4 regions of the Streptomyces sp. NPDC000594 genome follow, and region 1 is predicted to be linked to each of the others. Evidence: riboswitches for the same ligand, from Rfam matches in the RefSeq annotation. Region 1 holds a riboswitch; each other region holds the start of a gene.
The links. Region 1 has a riboswitch for cobalamin ahead of ABT354_RS22300 (ABC transporter substrate-binding protein). Riboswitches for the same ligand answer to the same signal wherever they lie in the genome.

Region 1 (4,315 bases):
CGGAAAGCCGCTCGCGGAGGCGTCGCCGCGCGAGCTGACCGCCGCCTACGCCCGGGTCGGCACCGAGGGGGGAGCCGGCAGGGCGGCGCTCTCCTTCATGGTCGAGTCCGTGACCCAGCCGGCGCCGGCCGAGGTCTGGGCCGGTCTGATGGGGCATCTGGACGGCCCGGCGCGGTCGACCGACCCCGGGGACATCGACCTGTTCCTCGCCCGGCTGGCCGTCGACGGCCTCTGGATCTACGAGGCCACCAGCGGCACCCCCCTGCCGGAACCGGTCCGGGAAGCCGTCCGGCAGCGGCTGCTCGCCCTGACCGACGACGCGGCCACGGACTGAAGCCGGGCGGGCAGGCGGGGCGGGGTGGTCAAGATCATGAACCCGTTGGTGATCTTGGTCGGTAACGTGAGGGTGACACGGCGCGGTCCGCGCCGGTGCGCATCGCATGACGACCAGGAGGGGTTCCGCATGGCTATCGAATCGGGCACGTGGGAGATGACCAGCAGTGACAACTACGGCGAGTATCTGAAGGCCGTGGGTGTCGGCATGATCCAGCGCAACCTGGCCGAGAAGGCCGTGCCCACCGAGGAGCTCACGACCGGCGACGGACCCTGGGAGCTGTCCCACACGACTCAGCTCAAGGCCTGGAAGGTGTCGTTCACTCTCGGCGAGCCCTTCGACCAGGTGACGGAGGACGGACGCACCGCGAAGTCGGTGTTCGTCCGGGACGGGGACAAGCTGATCCAGATCCAGAAGATCGGGGGCGACCAGAGCCAGGTGATCAGGGACTACAGCCCGACCGGGATGACCGTCACCTATGCCGCCAAAGGCATAACGGCCACCCGCGTGTTCAAGCGCCTCTGAGAAACCCTTCGCGCACCGCAGAAACGCCGACGCCCCCGGACCGGGGGCGTCGGCGTTTCTGCGGTCGTTGTCCAAGCGGTGACCGGGGAAGGGGAGCCCATCGCTTCGACGGCTGACGAAGACGCGGGGATCGCTGGTGCCCCAGCGGGGGCGATAGGCCCCTTCGGCTCAGTGGCGGCCGAGGACTTCGGCGATCCGGATGAACCCGTCCCCGCCGTGCCCCAGGCCGATGGCGCGGCGGGCCCAGCCCTCGGCCGCGCGCATCACGCCCGCGTCGATTCCATGGGCCTCGGAGGTGTGGACGATATGGGCCATGGACGACGCGGACGAGGTGATCGGGTTCTCCTCGCCCGAGTAGGTGCCGCTGTCCACGTCCTCCGCGAGTTCCTGGAAGGTCGGCGACAGGATCGCGCCGATGCCCTGGGTGAAGGGCGCCAGTTCCCGGGCGGTGATGCCCTCGGCCTTCGCCACCGCCAGGGCGTGCGCGTACCCCGCCATCGCGGTCCAGAAGATGTCGAGCAGGGCGATGTCGTACGCCGCCGCCCGGCCGATGTCCTCGCCGAGGTGGGTGTGGGTGCCGCCGAGGGTGTCCAGTACGGGCCGGTGCTCGCGGCGCAGCTCCTCGGGGCCGGAGTAGAGGAAGACCGCGTCGGGGGTGCCGATCGTGGTGGTCGGCGTCATGATCGCGCCGTCCAGATAGCGGATGCCGTGCTCGCCGGCCCATGCGGCCAGAGCGCGGGCCCGGTCCGGGGTGTCGGCGGTCAGATTCACGACCGTACGCCCGTGGAGCGCGCCGGCGACCCGCTCGGGCCGCAGGATGGCGTCCACCGCGTCGTAGTTCACCACGCAGACGACGATCAGCCCGCTCGCGGCGACGGCCTCCGCCGCCGTGGGCGCGCTGAGCGCGCCGCGTTCGACCAGTTCCCGGTCGCGGCCCGGTGTCCGGTTCCAGACGGTGGTCCGCAGGCCGGCGTCCAGGAAGGCGCCAGCCAGGGCACGGCCCATCGGCCCCAGGCCGAGCACGGTAACGTCGGAGGGTACGGGGTGCGCAGACATGATTCTCGTTTCCTCGGGAAGGCCGACGGCTGCTGGGAGCCGGTGAATTGGGGTGGGTTATGACACGCGGTCGGGCACAGGACACCGAGGTCTGCGGGGTGACCGCGGCCATCGCGGTGATCGACGGCAAGTGGAAGACCGGGCTTCTGTGGGCGCTGGAGGCCGGCCCGCACCGCCCGGCGGAGTTGCGGCGGCGGATGCCGGGTATCAGCGAGAAGGTGCTGACCCAGCAGCTCAGGGAGATGGAGACGGATGGTCTGGTGCACCGGGAGGTGCACGATGTGCTGCCCCCGAAGACGGTCTACTCCCTCACCGGCCACGGGCGGGAACTCGCCGAGGCACTGGCCCCTCTCGCCGACTGGGGCTACCTCCGGCTGGAGCGGCTCACGGAGGCCCGTGCGGCCTCCTGACCCGTATACACCTCCGTATCGCTGATCGGTGCCGACCGCTCCGGTCCGCTCCGGCGGCTCCTTGCCGCGCACCTCAAGTCTCGCCCCGTGCGGTGCCCTTGCCCAGTACCCACAAAAAAGTGGGTACGGTCCGCGCCCGCCGGGCGAAGGGTGTCGCCGGGCCGTCCGGTGAGTCCCGACGCAGGCTTATGGCGTGGTTGGTTTTCTGCCATGCTGTCCTGCGGAAAGGCGACGGCGGAACGAGGAAGCCGGTGTGAATCCGGTGCGGTCCCGCCACTGTGATCGGCGAGCGGATCCCGAACAGACCACTGCCCCCCGCGGGTGGGAAGGCCGGGACGAGCACTGACCCGAGAGCCAGGAGACTCACGCGGTCGCCTCCTCGAAGGAACTGGGGCGGATTTCCCCGGAGAGGAGGGCTTGTCGTGGTGCCCGGAAGGACGCTGTCCGCCGATTCGACGCCGTGCCGGTCCGTGCCGTGCCGGTCCGTGGTGTGCCGCAGCGAGGCGTGCCGGTCCGTGGTGTGCCGCAGCGAGGTGTGCCGGTCCGTGCTGTGCCGTGCCGTGACCCCGCCAGGGTGGGTGGCGCACCGGCCGTTCCCCGGCGGCGGGCCCGCCCACGGCTGTCCACCCTCTCCCCGGCAGCTGACGCACTCCTTCTGACGAGCCTCCGGTTTCCGGCGGGTCCCCGGACCCGTTTCCGGACCTGTTTCCGGACTGTTCAGGACCATCCTGTGGCGAGAGGATCCGCGCACATGAGGGACAAGCGCCCGATATCCCTGCTGTCGGCCCTGGCCGCGGCCCTCTTCTTCTTATCCGGCTGCGGCGGTACGGCCCCGGCCGCCCGGGACGGCGCCCCGCCGGCGGACTCCGCCGCCGAGGGGTTCCCGGTCACCCTGACCAACTGCGGGGTGAAGACGACCTATCAGCGTCCCCCGCGGCGCTCGGTGACGCTGAACCAGCATGCGACCGAGGTCATGCTGGCCCTGGGGCTGGAGAAGTCGATGGTGGGCACCGCCTATCTCGATGACAGGATCCTCCCCGAGTACCGGGAGGCTTACGACGGGATCGAGGTCCTGGCGAAGGAGTACCCCTCGTTCGAGGGGCTGCTGGCCGCCGAACCGGACTTCGCCTACGGCGGTTTCGCGGACACCTTCGACGGACAGTCGGGGCGTGGCCGCGCCGCTCTCGCCAAGGCGGGCATCGACTCCTATCTGAACATCGAGGAGTGCCCGTCCGGACCGGTGACGATGGCCACGATGGATCGGGAGATCCGGAATGTGGCGAAGATCTTCGGCGTGCCGGAGCGCGCGGAGCGGCAGCTCAAGAAGCTCCGCACCACCCTGGACCGGGTCGGGGAACGGCTCGCCGGTACCACCCCGGTGAAGGTCTTCGTCTACGACAGCGGCGACAAGACCGCCTTCACCGCGGGCGGCGCGGGCGTCGGCAACGAGATGATCGAGCGGGCCGGCGGGGTGAACCTCTTCGCCGACCTCGACAAGGCCTTCGGCGATGTGTCGTTCGAGCAGGTCGCCGAGCGCGCGCCCGAGGTGATCGTCATCTATGACTACGGTGACCAGCCGGTCGAGGACAAGAAGAGAGCACTCCTCGCGAACCCGGCGCTGAAGGACGTTCCCGCCATCGAGGACGAGCGCTTCGCCGTGCTGCCGCTGTCGTCCACGGTGCTCGGGGTGCGGGTGCCGTCCGGTGTGGAGGCCCTGGCCCGGCAGCTCCACCCGGACCGCTTCCGGTGACCGCCGCCGACGCGACGGGCGCGACCGACGCGGCTGACGCGACCGACGCCACCGGCGCGCCCCGGGCGAAGGAGACAGCCCGCCCCGGAAACCCGGGGAGCCCTCGGCCGCCGCTGCCCGCCACCGTCCGCCGCCCCGGGATCCCCTACCCGCTCGTACTCGCCCTGCTGGCCGCCCTGCTCGCCGCCGCCGTCACCGCCGGGATCGCGGCCGGATCCATCGCCGTCCCCGCCGACCAGG
Region 2 (4,315 bases), on a different contig from region 1:
CGGTCCTGGCCTCCTCGGTGAAGGGCAAGTACGGCGAGGTCAGCACGGTGGCCGAGGTCGGTGGCAACAGCTCCCGTCTCCTCGGCCCCTTCCGGGCCCTGCCGGGTACCTGGAATCTGCTGCTCGCGTCGGACCCGGGGGCGACCTGGTCGTTCGCCAGCGTCCAGTCCTCGGACAAGGGACACGACCCCGGGAGCGAGGAGATCTGGGGCCAGACCGCGAGCAGGGCCTTCCGTGCGGGGGCGACCTTCACCGAGACCCTGGGTACGGGGGTCCATACGCCCTGGGTGCGCAAGGGCCGCAGCGGTGTCTTCCGCGAGGGCAACCGCATCCATCTGGACCTGGCGTTCTTCACCGACGGCAGGGGGCATGCGACGCACTCGGTCGCCTCTTCGGCGAAGGCCGCCCTGTACCGGGGGACCACCGGCGTCGGCGAGGTCGACTTCCTCCGCGGGGAGACCTTCACCGTCGGTGCGGAGCCGGCCGAGTACACCCTGACGGCCTCGGCGGTACGGGACAAGAAGGTGTCCCGGGTGGCGAGCCGGATCGACGCCGGCTGGACCTTCCGGTCGGAGCGGCCGGCCCGGGGGACGGTGGCCGAACTGCCGGTCTCCTCGGTCCGCTTCTCGCCGAAGCTGGCGCTCGACAACACCACCCCGGCGGGCAAGCGGCTCACCGTCCCGGTCACCGTCGAGGGCCCGGCGGCGGGCAAGGGCTTGAAGTCCCTGACCGTCTCCGTCTCCCATGACGGCACCACCTGGAAGAAGGTGCCGGTCAGCCAGGGCGCGATCACGGTCACCAGCCCGGCCAAGGGCAAGGCGGTCTCGTTCCGCGCGCAGATCGTGGACACCCGGGACAACCGGAGCACCATCACCGTCCACAACGCCTACCACGGCAGGTAGGCACCCCTGCGGCCCCGGTGGGAGCGGTTCGCGCCGCTCCCGCCGGGGCCCGATGGCCAACACCCCTTGGCGTGGCGGGTATTCGACCGTACGATGCGTCTGCCCGGCCACCACCGGGCCACAACCGAATGGCTGTGCGAACGGGGGAAGCCGGTGGGATTCCGGCGCTGACCTGCAACCGTGTGCGGCGCGTGCCGCGAGTCGGGATGCCCGTCGCATGGCATGCCCACGCTTCCACTGCCACGGTCTGCGGTGCGACAGCCCTGTGCGCTCCGTGCGTGTCCGCCCCGGGGCGGACGGTGCGGGCCGCCCGTCAGGGCCGTGCCCCGCCGGACCCGGTCCGGTCAGAAAGGCACTCCATGCTCCTCAGCACGACCCGCCGCGCCGCTGTCACCACGGCCGCCCTGAGCCTCGCCCTCACCGGTCTCGCCGCCGCGCCCACCGCGCAGGCCACGCCGAACACCAACGCACCGGTCACGGTCCGGCTCACCGTGCAGGGCCCGAACGGGGCGCTGTTCCAGGGGAAGATCAGGACCAAGGGCCACGAGGTGACCACCGCGAGCGGCGGGACCCACCGGTGCGACGGCACCAACAACGGCGCCCACCTCTCGAAGGTGCCCACGCCGACCGCCGCCCTGGACGACGCGGCCCGTAAGCACCACTTCACCTGGGACGGCACCTGGTACGCCGCGTTCGACGACTTCTCCGTCGACACCATAAAGAACGTCAGCGGCGGTGGCAGCGCCTACTGGAGCATCGCGGTCAACGGCACCCCCACCCCGGTCGGCGGCTGCCAGTTCAAGCTGAACACGGGCGACCGGGTCTCCTTCACCTGGACCTCCTTCTGAGGCCGGGCTCCGGGTCGCGGAGCCCCGTTCAACAGGAATGTGCACGTCCTGTTGAACGGGGCGAAGGCTGACGGGAAGCTTCAGGCCGGCCACCGGCGCGTCGGCGCCGGTGGTGCCCGGTGAGCAGAAGGAGGCCCCTCGTCATGTCCCTACGTACGGTGTTCGCCACCGTCGGCGTGGCCGTTTCGCTGATGAGTGCCGGAGCGCTGGCCGCGCAGGCCGCGCCACGACCGGCCCCCTCGGGGGCCACCGCCTGGGTTTCCATGGGTACGCACCCGTCGTACGCGAGCTGTGTGGCGACGGGCACCCATCTGGTCAACATCTGGCTGATCCTCGACTTCAGATGTGACACCTATCCGCCGTACACCCTGTACGGCTTGAAGTAGCGGGTCGGCCCCTTCCCCGGTGGTCCGGGAAGGGGCCGGTTCCTCGCGGGTCGTGGTCAGGGCCGGACCCGTACGACACCGGTGGCCGTCGTCTCCGGGCCCGAGCCGTCCGCCGGGCCGGCGGTCAGCCGCCAGGTGTAGGCGCCGGTCGCCACCGGGGTGCCCGTGCCGGAGGTGCCGTCCCAGTCGACCCGTACCGCGCTGAGGGTCTTCCCGCCCGTCCAGGTGCGGACGGTCCCACCGGTCGCGCGGTGGGTGAGCGTCACCCGCCAGGACGCCGCCGGCCTGGAGAGCCACCAGGCGGCGGCCCACTCGCCGGTGCCGTTCCGCGCAAAGGTGCGCGGCGCGGCGGTGCGGGCGACGCGCAGCGGGGAGACCGCGTGCTGGACCGCGCTGACATGGATGGTGTCGTCCGTGCCGACCCAGGCGAGCTTGGCCGCGCCCGGGTCGAGGGTCCAGGTGGTGCCGCGCCCGTCGCCGCCCCCGGGCCGCTGCTTCAGACCGGTGACGGTACCCAGGTCGGCCGTACCCCCGCCGGTCCTCAGGGCGGTGAGGCGCAGCTCCCCGGAGGGGTCGCGGTGGGCCAGGAAGCGGTCGCCCAGGAGGGCGCCGGAGGCCGGTGCGGGATAGGTGTGCCCGGTCGCCAGGTCACGTACCCCGGCCGCGTCCCGGGAGGCGCAGCTCCAGTAGAGCAGGGTGCCGCCGTGCTGGAGTTCGCCGGGGACGCAGGGGGTCCCGAGGGGGATGGTCCCGGTCTGTCTGCCGGTCCGCAGATTGATCACCTTTACCGTGCCGGGCCTCTTCGGCGCCGGTGTGAACAGCCGATGCTGCTCCAGTGCGGCGGCCCGGGCGGGCTGTTCGTGGACGACGGCGTCGCGGGCGGTGTCCACGACGTACTGCCGTCCGCCCGCCTCGTACAGCACGAACTCCGGTGCGGTGTCGAGGATCCTGCCGTCGGTGCCCGGCAGGGGGAAGCGGTCCACCGGGCGGTCCGGGTCGTCGCCGGTCACCAGGGTGTCGGTGCCCGTGGCCGGGTCGGTGACCAGCCGGGCCAGGCCCTCGTCGGTGCCGTCGGCGAAGCGGCCCGCGGCGCGGCCCGGGTGGTCGGCGAGGGCCGGACCGTCGGCCGGGTCGGTCCCGGTGCCGATGTCCTTGCCGTGCAGGGTCTCCTCGCCGGCGAGGGAGTTGACGTACCGCAGCCGCCCCCGGTCGAGGGTGAGCGCCTCGATCGACCCGTCGGCGGTCTTGGTCCGCGCCATCTCCCGCAGGGGCAGATCCTCGACGAGCCCGAGGCCGTTGACGCTGAGGACGCGTACGGCGCGCTTGCCGTCGGCGTCCTTGCCGAGCGCGATCAGCGAGCCGTCGCCCTCGGTGCGCAGGAAGGCCTGCTCCACATCGGCCAGCAGGGTCCGTTCGGTCTCCGCCCCGGCGAAGGGGGTGAGCCGCAGCGGGCCGCCGTCGCCCTCGTACCAGAGCACGTTGTCGCCCACCACGAAGGAGGTGACCTCGCTGTCCGGGGACCGGGGGTCGAGGGGGACGACCCGCGGGGCGGCCGTGCTGCCCAGCGGCATGATCCGTACGCCCGGCCCGCCGTCGCGGGAGAACCAGCTGACGGTGGTCTGGGTGATGCGGAAGCTGCTCGCCCCGCCGGTCACGGGCAGGGGGACGACCCTGCCGTTGTACCCGGTGAGGATGGCGTGGCCGGGGGTGCCGTCGGCCTTGCGGTAGCCGATGAGGAGCTGGTTGTAGTGGGCGCCGAGCAGTTGGGGTTCGGCGCCGGTGGTGGCTCCGGCGGGCAGCTGGACGACGGGGTTGTTCGCCGGGTCCATGCCCCGGACCACGCGCAGCTGATAGGTGCCGTCGCCCTGGTCGACGGTGGCCAGGACCCAGCCGTTGGCGACGCGGGGGTTGAGGTAGCCGGCGGGCACGCCGATGGTGCTGGTGTAGGAGGGATCCTCGATCCCGACCCGGACGACGTCGGTGCCGCCGTCGGCGCGCGGCCTGGTGTGGACGACGCGGTTGTACTCGTCGTGGGTGCGCACGATGGCGTCCTGGGGTACGCCGTCGAGGGCGGGGACGGGCTTGGTGGAGCTGTTGTACGTCGTGGTCCAGCGGTACTCGCCGTTCTCGCGGTACAGCACCCCCTGGCCGCCGGTGGCCAGCACCGTCGCGGTCCCGT
Region 3 (4,315 bases), on a different contig from region 1:
CGTATCGACCTCGACGGGCCGCCCGGTGAGGTCAAACGGCTCGCCGACTCCTTCGACAGCATGCTGGACCGCCTGGACGAGGCGTTCGCCGGACAGGACCGCTTCATCGCCAACGCCGCCCATGAGCTGAAGACCCCGCTCGCGGTCGGGCGCACCCTGGTGGAGGTCGCCGTCGCCCGGACCGGGGCACCCCCCGAGGTCCAGCGGCTCGGTGAGAACCTGCTCGCCGTCAATGAGCGCCATGAGCGGCTGATCGACGCCCTGCTGACGCTGGCCCGTGCGGAGAGTTCGGTCGCCGAGCGGTTCCCGGTCGATCTGGCGCAGATCTCCGGAGCGGTCCTCGCCGCCACCCGGGAGGGCGCCGAGGAGGCGGGGCTGACCGTGACGACCGAGCTGCGCACGGCCCCGGCGGTGGGCGATCCGGTCCTGCTGGAGCAGCTGGTGCGCAATCTGGTGGACAACGCCGTGAAGTACAACCGGCCCGGGGGAACGATCCGGGTGGAGACCGGAGCCGGGCCTTCCGGCTCCTCCATCACCGTCGCCAACACCGGGGCGGTCATCTCCCGCCATGAGATCCCGGTCCTCTTCGAACCGTTCCGGCGGCTCACCGACCGGGTCGGTTCGGCCCGGGGGAGCGGGCTCGGCCTGTCGATCGTCCGCGCGGTGGCCCGTACCCATGACGGGGACGCCACCGCCGTGCCGAGGCCCGGGGGAGGGCTGGAGGTCACCGCGACCCTGCCCCCGGGCGGCGGCTGAGCCGGCCCGCCGCCCCCGGCCGTCCCCCGGGCTCTCAGTCGAGGGCCAGCTCGAAGCAGCGGGAGTCCTCCGCGCCGGCATAGGGGCCGTAGTTGGGTATCCGGACATAGCCGGACCGGGTGTAGCAGCGGATGGCGGCGGTGAGCAGGCTGCCGGTCTCCACCCGCAGCCTGCTCCACCCCAGCAGCCGGGCCCGCTCCTCCAGGGTGCTCAGCACCAGGGCGGCGACCCCCGAGCCCCGGTGGCCGGGGCTGACATACATCCGCTTGATCTCGCCCGCCCCGCCGCCCAGGTCACGCAGCCCGCCGCAGCCGACCGCGGTGCCGTCCGCGTCCCGTACGACGAAGAACGCCGCGCTGTCCGAGGCGGAGGGGGCGGGCCTCGGCTCGCTCTCCGGTGACCCGTAGACCTCCGCTATCTCCGACCGCTGGCGCTCACGCAGCGCGGCGGCCTCGGGGTCCTCCCAGGACACTTCCTCAATTTTCCCACCGGACTGGATCGTCATACCGGAAAGGGTGCCGGAGGCATATTTCCGGCAGGTTACGCCGCCACCGACGGGCCCGCCGACGCCCCTGCCGACGGGCCCGGTCGGGCCCGATCAGGCCCGGCCGTGCTCCCGCCCGAGGTCAGACGCCGTAACGCAGGGCGATGGTGTCCCCGACCCCGATCACCTTGTTACGGGCGGCACCCGCGAGCGCGGAGCCGTCGACACTCACCTTCCAGGTGCTCGTACCGCTGTTGGCCACCCCGTTCACCGAGGTGACCGTCCCCGATCCGGAGGCCGGCAGCAGACCCGTGACACAGCCCGCCGGGGTCGCCCCGCCGCCCGCCGCGTCCAGCACCGTCCCCAGGGTGGTGGTCGACCCGGTGGGCGTGAAGGAGACCGAGCACACCTTCGGGGCGCCCGTACCGGTGTCCACGCTCAGCGCCAGCCGGGTCGCCGTGCCCGCCGTGAACGACCCCTGCGCCACCCACCTGGGCTGACCCGCCGTCACCGGCTGCGGAGGCGCCGAGGTGAAGCCCCCGCCCGCCACCGCGCGCAGCGCGTCGATCGAGGAGTACGAGGAGGGGGAGGCGTCCCCCGCCTGGTAGCGGAAGCCCCCGGCCGGCGAGAACTGGAGCCCGATCAGATAGTCGATGGGCGTCTTGTTCATCCCGGTGAGGAAGGGGCCGGTCTGCGGGTTGATGCCACAGGCGTTCAGCCCCGACACCGCCCAGCCGTTGGAGCTGGAGTTGGGCCCGTACATCGCGTCGAAGGCACCCGACGGCTCCAGCAGCTTGTCACTGAGGAAGGTCCGCGCCGCCACCACGTCCGGGTCGGTGTTCGGCACCCCCGCCGCGCAGAGCGCCGCCATCGACGCCCCCGTCATATCGATGTCACTGGGGGCCGCCAGCTGGGCCGGATTGCCCTCGGCCTTGCTGTAGTTCCACCCGCCGTCGTTGTGCTGATTGGCCCGGATCCGGGTCACCGCGCGGTTCAGCACCGCGGCGGGCACCCGCTGCGCACCGGTCTGGGTCCGCGCCCCGGCGAGCGCCAGCGCGGCGAAGACCGTGCCGTTGTACGAGGCCGAGGGGCCGAAGTAGCCGGTCTCGGCGGTCTGCCAGTAGCTGTAGATGTGCGCGATCAGATTGCGCGAGGCCGACACCCGGGCCGGGTCGATGCCCGCCGCGTACGCGTTGAGGGTGGCCCGCTCGAACTCGGTGACCGGCGGGGTGGGGGAGGCGGGCCAGCCCGCGGAGGAGAGCAGATTGCGGTAGACGGTACGGGCGTTCTTCGTGGTGTCGCCCCCGGGCGCCACATCGGCGACGGCGGTGCCCGCGGCGGCGAAGGCGCTGAAGGCCCACTCGCCGGAGAGCCCCGGGCCCGCGTACGAACCGTCCGCCGCCTGAAGGGTCTTGAGGTAGGCGACACCGTTGGTGGTGGAGGTGGCGATCTGGGCGGGTGTGGAGGTGGCGGTGGCGTTCGGCGCCAGCAGCGCGAGCGCGCCGACGGCCGCCGGAAGGGCCAGGGCGAGTCTGCGGACGGAGGGACGTGACATGGCCTGCTCCTGGGATGAGGGACGCCGGCCACAGCGCCCCGCCCAGGTGCCGGTACGGGGGAGCGCGGAGTCCGCCGTCCGGAACGCGTGGTACGGCTTCCTGTACGGATGTGCCTGCCGCATGGGCATTCGGGCTCGGGACGGCTCCCCGCCGTCCCACACCGCTGCGCGTCAGCCCCGGATTCCCACCGGATTCCCCCATGGACAGCGAAGGACGCTACCTGACCTGGGCGATCACCGCCAGCATCGGGAACGGGGGAGGCCCGGCGACGGGTGCCTTGACGCCCCGCTCAACACCGTGTTCCAATCCGGCTGTTGAGAACACTCCACACCAGGGGAAGCCGGTCGAAATCCGGCGCTGACCCGCAACCGTGGGCCCGTGCGAGCGGGCGAGCCGGACTGCCTGGAGCGGAGAGAGAACGGAACGAAGAGCGCCGTCGTGGACTGCGGCGTGGTCCATCATGGCCGCCCGGAGGCGCATCGCCCGGGTGGCCTGCTGCCACGCCTGTCTCCACCCGGCCGATACGGGGGGCCACGGGTGGATACCGGACAGCGGCGTGCGTACCGTCGGGCGGCGGCCACCGCCCCCGCGCGAACCCTGCTCTCCCTGCTGATGGCCGCACTGCTGGCGACCGCCGCCGGAGCCGTGCCCGCCACCGCCGCGCCCCGGTCCGCTCCCCCCGGGGCGACCGCCGCCGAGGAGTGCACCCCCACCCGGGGCGCCAGGGTCGCCGTCGACTTCGGGGTCTTCGGCGGACCGGTCCGCGTCGGCTGCGACACCACCCCGACCACCGGCTACGAGCTGCTGCGGGACACCGGCTTCCGCACCACCGGCACCCAGCACGACGGCGCCGGGTTCCTCTGCCGTATCGGCCATCCCGCCGTGAACTCCGGCACCCAGTACCCCACCCCCCAGGACGAGGACTGCCTCCTCACCCCCACCCCCGACGCCTACTGGTCCTACTGGGTCGCCTCCCGGGGCGACGACGACTGGACCTACAGCCGCTACGGCGCCATGACCCGGGAACTCAGGCCCGGCGATGTCGACGCCTGGGTCTTCGGCGGCACCGATGTCGCCGGTGGCAAGGGACGGCCCGACTTCACCCCCGATGAGATCCGGGGCGGCGACGGCGGACCCGGTGAGACCCCCGTCCCCGACCCGCCGGTCGCCCGCGCCGAGTTGAAGAAGGCCGAGAGCTGGCTCACCGGCAACCTCCAGGGCCGGGACCATGTGGTCCACGACGGCACCACCGAGCCCGACCGGCTCCGTACCGCCGACACCGCCTTCGCGCTCGCCGCGACCGGTGGATACGGCCCCGTCCTCGAACGGCTCACGGCCCATCTGCGCCGCCACGCAGGCCCGTTCGCCTATCCGAACGGCGTGGCCGCCGCGCCCGACCCCCGGGCCGCCGCCCGGCTCGCGCTGCTCGCCGAGATCACCGGTGCCGACGCCGCCGACTTCGGGGGACACGACCTCCCCGGCGATCTGATCCGGCACCGGTGCACCGGGTCCGGGCCCG
Region 4 (4,315 bases), on a different contig from region 1:
GAACGGAGGGCGCTGGAGGAGGCGTTCACCCGTCCCGCTCCCCGGCACCGGGCGCCGGAGGGCGGCTGGGGCGCGGTGGTGGACCAGATGCTCCGGGACGGCTGCTGCGACGGGCACCGCGCGGAGGGGTGAGCCGTACCCCCGTACCCCCCGTACGCCGTACCCCGTGCCCGGTACCCCGTACCGTGCCGTGGTCCCCGCCGCCCGGATCCATGGGCGGCGGGGGTACGGTACGGGGCGCGGTTCAGCCGTCGCCGTCGGCCGCCGCCCGGAGCGCGGCCACCTCCAGCTTTCCCATCGTGAGCATCGCCCGCATGGCCCGGTCGGCACGGGCCGGGTCGGGGTCGTGGAGCAGCTCCTCCAGCTCCCGGGGGACGACCTGCCAGGACAGCCCGTACTTGTCCTTGAGCCAGCCGCACGGCCCCTCCTGGCCGCCGTCGGCGGTCAGCCGCTCCCAGTAGTGGTCGACCTCGGCCTGGCCGGAGCAGTCGATCTGGAGCGAGACGGCCTCGGTGAAGGTGAACTCCGGGCCGCCGTTGATCGCGGTGTACGGCTGTCCGTCCAGTTCGAACTCGACGGTGAGGACCAGGCCCGCCGGGCGGGGTCCGGCCTCGCCGTAGTGGGTGACCCGGGTGATCCTCGAACGGGGGAAGACCGCGCAGTAGAACGCGGCGGCCTCCTGGCTCTGGGTGTCGAACCACAGGTTGGGGATGATCCGCGGCATCACGCACACTCCTGGTGTCCTGGGGGCCGAACCCCTTCGGCCCCTCTCTTCTCCGACCGTCCGGGGCGCCGGAACTCATCGGCCCCGGTCAGTCAATCCGCTTCGGCGATCAGCGCGGTGCCGACCCGCCGGAAGCCGAGGCGGGCGTAGAGACGGGCGATCTCCTCGTCGCCCGCGGAGAGGAAGACGGTGTGCGCGCCCCGGGCGCGGGCGTCGGCCGCGAGGGCGGCGGTGACGGCGGCCCCGAGGCCCCGGCGGCGGGCCGAGGGCAGGGTGCCCACGCCGACGACCTCGGTGACCGGCCCGACCGGCTGGTGCTGTCCGGAGCAGAGGGCCAGCCCCTCGGGGGTGACGGCGGCGGCGATCCGGACCCGTCCGGCGCGCATCCGCTCCTCCATGGCGGCCGTCGTACCGTCGGCCGCCGCCCGCCGGACCGCGGCCGCCAGCTCGGGCGGGCCCGCCGGGCCGGTCGCGGTCCCCGGCTCGGCGAAGGCCAGGTGCGGTACGGCCAGGGCGCTCGGCAGCGCCGGGTCGCCGGGCTCCAGGATCCGTACCCGTACACCGTCGCCGGTCTCCGGTACCCCGGCCGGCGCCCGGTCCGGGTCGAGGACCATCAACGGGTGCTCCCGTACGGTGAGTCCGGCCTCCTCGGCGGCGGCGCGCAGGGCGGGGGTGGTCTCGGCGACCCATTCGAAGCTCTCCGGAACGCCGAGTTCCCGCTGGCGGGCCCGGACCCGGGCCACCGCGTCGGCCGTCACCGCGCCGACCGCCACCACGTCAGCCGTCACCGAGCCGGGGCCGGTGAGCGTGGGCCGGGCGTAGTAGGGCCAGCCCGCGCCCTCCCGGACGAAGAGGGTGAGCGGTCCCAGCTCCTCGGCCCGCGCGTTGGAACGGGGCACCGTGTCGTAGTAGTTCTCCAGCTCGACCAGGAGGGCCGCACCGGTTTCATGATCCCATCTCATGGGCCCATCCAAGCAGCACGGTCCCGACCCGGCGGTTCCCCCACAGGACATCATCCGCATTCTGGACATGGCTCCCCGCTGGGGGAAACGGCACCGTAAGCTGACCGGTGCAGCTGGTTCGCCCCGTCCGCCAGACGGGCTGCGTCGTAAGAGGGAACCTGGTGGGAATCCGGGACTGCCCCGCAGCGGTGAGTGGGAACGACCGCCGTCATACGCACTGGGTCCACAGGGATCTGGGAAGCGACGGCCAGTAGGTGTCCGCCGGTCCCCGGTGGATGTGCCCGCGAGTCCGAAGACCTGCCCGTTGCCCGCACGCGGACGATTCCGCGCGCGGATATCCCGGTGACCTCGAGGGCGGGTCGGCGACACCAGACGGAGGACCGTGCCATCGCACACGGGCCCGTCCGGTCCGTCACCCCTTCGCGCTCTCGTCCCGTCCCCGGGATCTCAGGGATTCATCTCGCGAAGGAGATCTCCGTGACACCGAAGTCCGCAGCCGCGGCAGCACAGGCCACCGTGTACGGCTACCCCCGTCAGGGCCCGAACCGGGAGCTGAAGAAGGCAATCGAGGGCTACTGGAAGGGCCGGGTCACCGCCGACGCCCTCCGGGCCACCGCCGCCGAACTGCGCGCCGCCACCTGGCGCGACCTCGCCGGGGCCGGCGTCCACGAGGTGCCCACCGGCGACTTCTCGTACTACGACCATGTGCTGGACACCACCGTCATGGTCGGCGCGATCCCCGAGCGGCACCGGGCGGCCGTCGCCGCCGACGCCCTCGACGGCTACTTCGCGATGGCCCGCGGCACCCAGGACGTGGCGCCGCTGGAGATGACCAAGTGGTTCGACACCAACTACCACTATCTGGTGCCGGAGCTGGGCCCGGACACGGTCTTCACCGCCGACTCCACCCAGCAGGTCGCGGCGGTGACCGAGGCCCTGGCGCTCGGGCTGACCCCGCGGCCGGTGCTGGTCGGCCCGGTCACCTATCTGCTGCTGGCCAAGCCCGCCCCCGGGGTGGCCGCCGACTTCGACCCGCTGACCCTGCTGGACCGTCTGCTGCCGGTGTACGGGGCCGTCCTCGCCGATCTCCGGGCCGCCGGTGCCGCATGGGTCCAGCTGGACGAGCCCGCCCTGGTGCAGGACCGCACCCCGGCGGAGCTGAACGCCGCCGCCCGCGCCTACCGTGATCTCGGCGCCCTCACGGACCGTCCGCGGCTGCTGGTCGCCTCCTACTTCGACCAGCTGGGCGAGGCCCTGCCGGTCCTCGCCAAGGCACCCGTCGAGGGTCTCGCCCTCGACTTCACCGAGGCCGCCGCCGCCAACCTGGAGAAGCTGGCCGCCGTCGGCGGGCTGCCCGGCAAGCGGCTGGTCGCCGGAGTCGTCAACGGCCGCAATATCTGGGTCAACGACCTGGAGAAGTCTCTCGCCACCCTCGGCACCCTGCTGGGGCTCGCGGACCGGGTCGATGTGGCCGCCTCCTGCTCGCTGCTGCATGTCCCGATCGACGCCGCCGCCGAACGCGACATCGACCCGCAGATCCTGCGCTGGCTCGCCTTCGCCCGGCAGAAGACCGCCGAGATCGTCACCCTGGCCAAGGGCCTCGCCCAGGGCACCGACGCCATCCGGGGCGAACTCTCCGCCAACCGGGCCGCGCTCGCCTCCCGCGCGGCCTCCCCGATCACCCGCGACCCGGCCGTCCGGGCCCGTACCGGGGCGATCACCGACGCGGACGGCCGCCGCTCCCAGCCCTACGGCGAGCGGACCGTCGCCCAGCGCACCCGCCTCGGGCTGCCGCAGCTGCCCACCACCACCATCGGCTCCTTCCCGCAGACCGACGAACTGCGCGTTGCACGGGCCGATCTGCGGGCCGGACGGATCGACACCGCCGGGTACGAGGAGCGCATCCGGGCCGAGATCGCCGAGGTGATCGCGTTCCAGGAGAAGACCGGGATCGATGTCCTGGTCCATGGCGAGCCCGAGCGCAACGACATGGTCCAGTACTTCGCCGAGCGGCTCACCGGCTATCTCGCCACCCAGCAGGGCTGGGTCCAGTCCTATGGCACCCGCTATGTCCGGCCGCCGGTCCTCGCCGGGGACATCTCCCGGCCCGAGCCGATGACCGTCCGCTGGACCTCGTACGCCCAGTCCCTCACCGACCGTCCGGTGAAGGGGATGCTGACCGGCCCGGTCACCATGCTGGCCTGGTCCTTCGTCCGCGACGACCAGCCGCTCGGCGAGACCGCCCGCCAGGTCGCGCTCGCCCTGCGCGACGAGGTGGCCGATCTGGAGACGGCCGGCACCGCGGTGATCCAGGTGGACGAGCCGGCGCTCCGGGAGACCCTGCCGCTGCGGGCCGCCGACCACGGCGCCTATCTGGACTGGGCGACCGAGTCCTTCCGGCTGACCACCGCCGGTGTCCGGCCGGGCACCCAGATCCATACCCATATGTGCTACGCCGAGTTCGGCGACATCGTCCAGGCCATCGACGACCTGGACGCGGATGTGATCAGCCTGGAGGCGGCCCGCTCCCATATGCAGGTCGCCCACGAGCTGGCGGCCCATGGCTATCCGCGTGAGGCCGGACCCGGTGTCTGGGACATCCACTCGCCCCGGGTCCCGTCCGAGGAGG

Region 2: linked by a shared signal. The riboswitch ahead of ABT354_RS23075 (DUF4430 domain-containing protein) and the one ahead of ABT354_RS22300 (ABC transporter substrate-binding protein) in region 1 are both predicted to bind cobalamin.
Region 3: linked by a shared signal. The riboswitch ahead of ABT354_RS00930 (prenyltransferase/squalene oxidase repeat-containing protein) and the one ahead of ABT354_RS22300 (ABC transporter substrate-binding protein) in region 1 are both predicted to bind cobalamin.
Region 4: linked by a shared signal. The riboswitch ahead of metE (5-methyltetrahydropteroyltriglutamate--homocysteine S-methyltransferase) and the one ahead of ABT354_RS22300 (ABC transporter substrate-binding protein) in region 1 are both predicted to bind cobalamin.

What each region holds. Positions count from the first base shown of each region.
Region 1 covers NZ_JBEPCY010000016.1:84,163-88,477, reverse strand. The annotation lists gene ABT354_RS22320 (TetR/AcrR family transcriptional regulator) at 1-334, shown strand, start outside; gene ABT354_RS22315 (lipocalin/fatty-acid binding family protein) at 464-859, shown strand; gene ABT354_RS22310 (NAD(P)-dependent oxidoreductase) at 1,028-1,915, opposite strand; gene ABT354_RS22305 (winged helix-turn-helix transcriptional regulator) at 1,975-2,325, shown strand; cobalamin riboswitch at 2,523-2,703, shown strand; gene ABT354_RS22300 (ABC transporter substrate-binding protein) at 3,077-4,075, shown strand; gene ABT354_RS22295 (FecCD family ABC transporter permease) at 4,189-4,315, shown strand, end outside.
Region 2 covers NZ_JBEPCY010000017.1:81,969-86,283, reverse strand. The annotation lists gene ABT354_RS23080 (S8 family peptidase) at 1-902, shown strand, start outside; cobalamin riboswitch at 1,001-1,134, shown strand; gene ABT354_RS23075 (DUF4430 domain-containing protein) at 1,262-1,750, shown strand; gene ABT354_RS23070 (hypothetical protein) at 1,894-2,136, shown strand; gene ABT354_RS23065 (hypothetical protein) at 2,193-4,315, opposite strand, start outside.
Region 3 covers NZ_JBEPCY010000001.1:289,898-294,212, forward strand. The annotation lists gene ABT354_RS00915 (sensor histidine kinase) at 1-756, shown strand, start outside; gene ABT354_RS00920 (GNAT family N-acetyltransferase) at 791-1,261, opposite strand; gene ABT354_RS00925 (hypothetical protein) at 1,383-2,795, opposite strand; cobalamin riboswitch at 2,919-3,016, opposite strand; cobalamin riboswitch at 3,088-3,208, shown strand; gene ABT354_RS00930 (prenyltransferase/squalene oxidase repeat-containing protein) at 3,334-4,315, shown strand, end outside.
Region 4 covers NZ_JBEPCY010000011.1:92,070-96,384, reverse strand. The annotation lists gene ABT354_RS17765 (amidohydrolase family protein) at 1-132, shown strand, start outside; gene ABT354_RS17760 (VOC family protein) at 245-724, opposite strand; gene ABT354_RS17755 (GNAT family N-acetyltransferase) at 817-1,686, opposite strand; cobalamin riboswitch at 1,784-2,005, shown strand; gene metE (5-methyltetrahydropteroyltriglutamate--homocysteine S-methyltransferase) at 2,164-4,315, shown strand, end outside.